Regions from separate parts of the Paenibacillus sp. 2TAF8 genome, predicted to be linked through region 2. Evidence: riboswitches for the same ligand, from Rfam matches in the RefSeq annotation. Region 2 holds a riboswitch; the other holds the start of a gene.
What was found. A riboswitch is a leader RNA that binds a small molecule or an ion and turns the genes downstream of it on or off. The one in region 2 is predicted to bind glycine.

Region 1: it holds a riboswitch for glycine, as region 2 does, so the genes downstream of both, gcvT (glycine cleavage system aminomethyltransferase GcvT) here and sdaAB (L-serine ammonia-lyase, iron-sulfur-dependent subunit beta) in region 2, are expected to answer to the same signal.

What each region holds. Positions count from the first base shown of each region.
Region 1 is NZ_JBFRFN010000003.1:255,515-258,934, reverse strand. Features, by position in the region: gene gcvPA (aminomethyl-transferring glycine dehydrogenase subunit GcvPA) at 1-1,020, opposite strand, end outside; gene gcvT (glycine cleavage system aminomethyltransferase GcvT) at 1,017-2,159, opposite strand; glycine riboswitch at 2,404-2,504, opposite strand; glycine riboswitch at 2,508-2,630, opposite strand; gene gcvH (glycine cleavage system protein GcvH) at 2,977-3,369, shown strand.
Region 2 is NZ_JBFRFN010000007.1:169,660-173,079, forward strand. Features, by position in the region: gene AB4Z30_RS13065 (LolA family protein) at 1-1,076, shown strand, start outside; glycine riboswitch at 1,368-1,550, shown strand; glycine riboswitch at 1,555-1,692, shown strand; gene sdaAB (L-serine ammonia-lyase, iron-sulfur-dependent subunit beta) at 1,809-2,498, shown strand; gene sdaAA (L-serine ammonia-lyase, iron-sulfur-dependent, subunit alpha) at 2,488-3,420, shown strand, end outside.

The DNA of each region.
Region 1 (3,420 bases), on a different contig from region 2:
AGCACTAAGTGCTAATAATGCCTGATTTGAACAGATGTTGGACGTCGCTTTTTCGCGGCGAATGTGTTGCTCGCGGGCTTGCAGCGTCAGCACGAAGCCACGTTTGCCGTTGCGATCGGTCGTCTGGCCGACGATTCGACCAGGAATTCGGCGCATGTGAGCCTGAGATACTGCGAAGTATCCGCAAGTGGGTCCGCCGAGCGAAGCGGCGATTCCGAGGGGCTGTGCATCGCCTACAACGATGTCGGCTCCCAGCTTGCCTGGGGCTTCCAGCAAACCCAGCGACAGCGGGTTGGCACTCACCACGAGCAGTCCTTTGTGCGTGTGCACAAGGTCGGCGGCATGCTTTACATTTTCCACGGCACCGAAGAAGTTCGGGCTTTGAATCATAACCGCCGCAGTATCGTCCGAAATGGCCGCTTGCAGCGCATCCCAATCGGTAACCCCATCTTTATAACCAATCTCTACAATCTCAAGACTTAAGCCGTGTGCATACGTCTGCAGTACTTGGCGGGCTTCCGGGTGGACGGTGCGAGATACAATAAGCTGTTTGCGACGGGTAGCAGCGGCGGCAAGATTGCCTGCTTCTGCAAAAGCTGTTGCACCGTCATACATACTCGCATTGGCTACCGCCATACCTGTCAACTCGCAAATATACGACTGAAATTCAAAGATGGCTTGTAATTCTCCTTGGCTGATCTCAGGCTGATAAGGGGTGTAGGCGGTGTAAAACTCCGAACGGGAAATGACATGGTTTATGACAGAAGGGATGTGATGGTCATAGATGCCTGCGCCAAGGAAACTGGCATGTGTCTCAAAGTTGGCATTGGAGCCAGCCTGTTTAGACATATGGCGTGTTAATGCGTATTCGTCCAGCTTGGAGGAGACAGGCAGCTCGCCCTGATAACGAATCTCCTTCGGGATATCTTTGAATAAATCTTCAAGCGTATCCACGCCGATCGTGGTCAGCATTGCGCTCTGGTCTTGTTCTGTCATGGGGATGTAGCGGTGCTTGCTCATGCTTGCTCAGCTCCTTGGATAGGTGTCTTTAACGTACGTGTCCGTTTATGAAAAGGAGTCTTGACGACCTCGGCTTTTAGCTTTTTGCCACGAATCTCGATCTCCAGCGGAGTGCCTATTGCAGCATGCTTACTGTCAATTAGGGCGAGGCCTAGATTGCGCTTCAAGGTTGGGGACTGTGTACCTGTTGTCACTTCACCAATCTGAACGCCGTCCGCATATATCGGGTAATGTGGCCGCGGAATGCCGCGCTCCAGCACTTCGATGCCAATCAGCTTGCGGGCAGGGCCGTCATTTTTTTGCTGTAATAAAGCTTCGTGTCCGATAAAAGGCCCGGCGTTCAGTTTCACGAACATGCCAAGCCCAGCCTCCAGTGGAGAGATAGTGGGTGACAGCTCCTGACCGTACAAAGGCAACTTCGCTTCGAATCGCAGCGTATCACGCGCACCAAGCCCTGCTGGAACGAGGCCTACATCAGCACCGGCTTCCATCAGTCCGTTCCATACGAGAGCTGCCTGATCTGCTGCAACATATAGTTCAAAGCCATCTTCTCCGGTGTAACCGGTTCGTGATAGCAGCAGCTTTACTCCGCATACCTCGGCATGCTGTACGAAGCGGAACGGTTCGATGGAGCTTGCATCCACCTCTGAACCTGTAGCCTTCGAGAGAATATCGACCGCTAAAGGGCCTTGAAGCGCCAGCAACGCTGTTTGCTCGGAATCATTGGTCATGTTCACGCCAGGTATAATGTGCTCTTGCAACCATGCCCAGTCTTTGTCGATATTGGAGGCATTGACGACCAACATGTAGTGTTGCTCCGCCAGTTTGTAGATCAGCAGATCATCTACTACACCACCATCGGGATAACACATCAGCGTGTATTGTGCCTGACCTGGTACAGTTGCGGTCACATCGTTGGTCGTCATGGTTTGTAAAAAGGCTTCCGCCTGTTCACCCGTTACGGTGAATTCGCCCATATGGGATACATCGAACAGCCCGGCGCGCTCGCGCACGGCTCCATGCTCTTTTTGAATACCGCTAAACTGCACGGGCAACTCCCAACCGCCAAAATCAATGCAACGCACACCTTCATATTGTGCATATAGGGGGAAGAGTGGTGTTCTTAACAAATCGGACATCCAATCACCTCGTCATGGGCCTTTAGCGGGCCGAGTATAGAAAAGAGAATCTGTTAACCGGGTTTCAATTCAATTCCGTCATGTAACAATTAAAGTAACAAGTAAAGTCATAAGTATTTGATTAGTCGTTTATAAAGGCACGTTGCTAGGTAGACGATTCTAAATCCTGCAATTCATTTTTTGGGAAAAAGGAAAAGGACAGGCCAAAGAACCGGCATGCCAAGTAGCACGCTGTATTCTTAGGCTCTGTCCCTTGTACCTGAGAGTTACCCCGCCGTTTATGCAGACAGGTTTCCCCTTGGGTGATCATAACATCCGTATAGGACGATTAGATGCTCTCCAGAGTTGCGTCCTGTAAAAGTCCTTTTGCCTGAGAGATTCACCCCCGCTTGTCGGTGGTTTACTCCTTCGGCGCCGCCTCATGCACATCCCCAAACCGGGTGTACGGGCAATCTCTCCCTTTACATTCATCCGCGGTTCATACGTAGTCCAATTAACTTCAGTTGCTCTTCTCATTAAAACGTGAATCTTACGGTGATGTCAAGAACAATATCATTAAAATTTTGTAAAATACGAATGTTTAATGTTATATTTTCATTAATGTTCGTTTATTTTAAAAGATTGCGCTTACTATTCTAATATTCACCATTATATGCAGAAAGAGTAGTGTGAGGTTACACACGGTGAGGTGTCGAAATTGAAATAAACTGTGAGCTAACTTGACATTTGAATCTGAAATATCATACGCTATTGTTTGGGAAAAAGGTGAAGGTCAAAGAACGCATGCACTCATTAATGAAAAGCGAGGCGGATATCGATGAGCGAATTGAGAAATGATTTCCTGTACAGTAAAGAGCACGAATGGGTGCAAACCGTAGGGGAGGATACCGTACGTATTGGCATTACCGAGTTCGCACAGCATCAGCTGGGTGACATTGTGTTTGTAGAATTGCCTGATCTTGAAGCGGGTGTAAAGGCAGAAGACAGCATCGGTACGATTGAATCCGTCAAAACGGTGTCAGATCTGTTCTCACCCGTCAGCGGCACCATTGTTGCAGTGAATGAAGCTTTGCAGGACTCGCCAGAACTGGTGAATAGCTCTCCTTATGAAGAAGGCTGGATGATCGAAATCCGTGTCGATGGAGATGTAAAAGCTGCATTATCCACATTGCTGAATGCGGATGCTTATCTTAAACATACTGAGGAATAGAATTCGATTGGATCGTCGAGTTGATTTGTACTTATTGACATATATATAATC
Region 2 (3,420 bases):
GTGGATGGAAAGTACTAGGGGTAGCCTTGATCGCAGGTTCACTGTTTGCGGGTTGTGCCGAAAAGGAACTGCTTGGCATGTCAGGGGACGATATGATTGAGAAAATTATTACTGCCGAGTCGGAGCAAGCATCCTACTACGCAGAAGGTGTATTGAAGATGTGGACAGATGAGCAGATTACTAACACGATACAAGTGAAAGAATGGGTGGACGGAAAAACAGGACAAAAGCGGATTGAAACAGAGGACGGTGGGAATGTAAGCTATGCGGTTCACAACGGGTCGGAGATTCTGCTCTATGAAAAAGAGGCCAAGACTGCATTTTCGATGGACTCATCAACACTCCAGCAAGAACCTAACCCAACGCAGAAGCAAATGCTGCTGGATCAACTGGAACGAATGCGTGATACTCACAACGTGAAGATGCTGGGGCAAGAAAAGCTTCAAAATCGTGAAGTAATGCACATCGAATTGACCCCTAAAGATGGAAATTCGTTGTTAATGTCATCCCAGTATTGGATAGATCCCAAGAAGTGGACCGTTATTAAAGCGACGAGTACGTATGGCGATACCAAATCCGAGATTCTGTATGACGTGATCGATTATAATCCTGAGTTCACGGATCAGACGTTTACATTGGACATTCCTGCAGACGTTGAAGTGAAAAAAATGAATGATGTAATGAATAACAAAGAGATTACAATGGAAGAAGCAGAGAAGGCCGTAGGAAAGCCATTCTTACAATACGCGGAGGGAGATCTGCAATTATCGAGAATTGAGATGACTTCTTCCATGGGTGAACATAGCCGGGATGAGGTAACGTTATACTATGTGAAGAATGACAAGCCTGAGATCAGTATAACCGTATTTAAAGCACCTGAGGAAAATGTTGATGAAAAGCTGCTGCCGGATGAGGAGATAACAACAGTCCGTGATACAGAAGGCTCATATATGTCGATGATTCGTAATTTGTCATGGACGGAGGATGGGCTGCGGTACTCGATCATGGGAGAGAATGAAGCATGGACAGCTGAAAAACTACAGTCGTGGGCTGAATCTCTACAGTTTTCGAAGTAAGGTGACTAATATGCGAGTGCGGGGAACGCTGAACATTACGATCAGAGGATGCATATAAATATAGAAATTATAGATATAGATATAGAAAATATAAATCTTTTATTTCCAGGTAAAACCTGCCTTGGCAATCCTGTTGAATCGTTATTTTCCATTATCCAGAGATCTTACAATACAGGTCCGTATGATTACGTCACTTTTGTTGACATATACAGTGCGGCATATTACGCTGTATATGATTGAATACATGCCAGTATGATTAACTTTTATAATGAATGAACAGAATACAGCGAATGATAACGAGCGGGAGAGACCTGAGCGGGCTGAATAAATACAATACGGTACAGATCAGTAATTTACATCGTACAGATGCTGCGAAACCGTACTTTAGTAAGTCCGCTTAAGGCACCGAAGGAGCAAGTGGTTATGCACCCGGCATAACTGTTAATCTCTCAGGTAAACGTACCGTCGTTGGACGCAACTCTGGAGAGTGCGCGGAAGAAGCGCCACCCAAGGGGAATATGATGGGTTAGCACGTTGAACAGACTTGTATGTGAATGTACTTGATCTGTTTTAACCGGTGCAGCGATCATGAAACTCTCAGGTATCAAGGACAGAGAGAGGGCTAACGGCCTTCTTCTGTCCTTTTTTTATGTCATCATTCAGTAAATCAGGAACATAATGGTGGTCTTCTTGTCTGGAGAACGATGACGAAACCAATTGGAGGGTTACAAGGTGCGATTTAAAGATGTTTTTTCGATTATTGGCCCGTCGATGACGGGGCCATCCAGTTCACATACAGCGGGTGCTGCAAGGCTGGGCCGAATTGCGCGTCAGTGGCTGGGGTGCACTCCGGAACGAGCTCGGCTTACATTATACGGCTCATTTGCAGATACCTATCAGGGACACGGTACCGATCTGGCTCTGATCGGAGGTTTGCTGGGCTACGTTACGGATGATCCGCGTATACCAGATGCAGAACAGTATGCAGTTGAAGCAGGTATGGAAGTTGAATTTTACACCAGTGGTCTGCCAGCTCCTCACCCGAACACAGTTAAGATTGAATTGTGGCACGGCGAACGGGAATGCTCATTAATAGGCGCATCTATCGGTGGCGGCAGCGTGTCTGTCCATGCACTGAATGATTTTCGTGTACAGATCAGCGGAGAGTTTCCAACACTTGTTTTGCGTCATGCGGATAAAGCAGGTGTTCTGGCATCCGTAACCTCAACGATCAGCTCTTCCGGAGTGAACATCGGGTATATGCAAGTGGATCGGAAAGCCCGTGATGGTGAAGCGCTTACTGCAATGGAGATGGATGCTCCGCCAAGTGAAGAGATTTTGAAAAGATTGCGTTCACTGGATCATGTGCTCAATATTCGTGTGATTGATCTGAAGAGAGGGGTTGATCCGAATGCGGTTTAAACATTTGCATGAATTGAATACCATCTGCACTGCGGAGTCCAAAACGATTGCACAGCTGATGATTGAAGAGCAGGTGCAGGAGACGAATACACCGGAAGCTGACGTGGTGAAACAGATGTCGGAGTACTACCAGGTGATGAAGGAAGCGGTTCGTAAAGGACTTACAGAAGATACAACCTCGCGGAGCGGACTGACAGGTGGAGACGGGAAAAAGATGGCCGAATACATTCGCCAAGGCGAGACATGCTCTGGTGATGCTTCTGCCCTTGCTATGGCCTATGCACTGTGTGTATCGGAGGTGAATGCCTCCATGGGACGTATCGTGGCTACGCCAACGGCAGGATCTTGCGGCATCATTCCGGGTGTGTTTATTAGCTCGCAGGAACGCTTCGGTTGGACGGATGAACATCTGGTGAATGGATTGTTCTGCGCCGGAGCCATCGGTTATGTTATTGCCAACAATTCATTTATTTCTGGTGCTGAGGGTGGTTGTCAGGCCGAGGTTGGCTCTGCGATCGGCATGGCTGCCGGAGCCATGGTGGAACTTCGTGGAGGAACACCGGAGCAGGTTGTGCATGCTGTGGGCTTGGCTTTGAAAAATACACTGGGCCTCATCTGTGATCCGGTTGCCGGGCTTGTAGAGATTCCTTGTATTGTGCGCAACGGACTCGGAGCCGTTACTGCACTGGCTGCGGCTGATATGGCGCTCGCTGGCGTACGCAGTGCCATTCCGTCGGACGAAGTGATCGACGTTATGCTGGAGGTAGGCAGTGCCATGCCAAGCCGTCACCGCGAGACAGCGCAGGGTGGGCTGGCCCAGACACCTACAGGCCGCAAGATGATGCAGAAGCTGGCGAAACCTAAGGCGAAGCGGGCAGAGCCGGAAGAGACATCAGAAACAGATTCAGAAGCACCGGGAGTA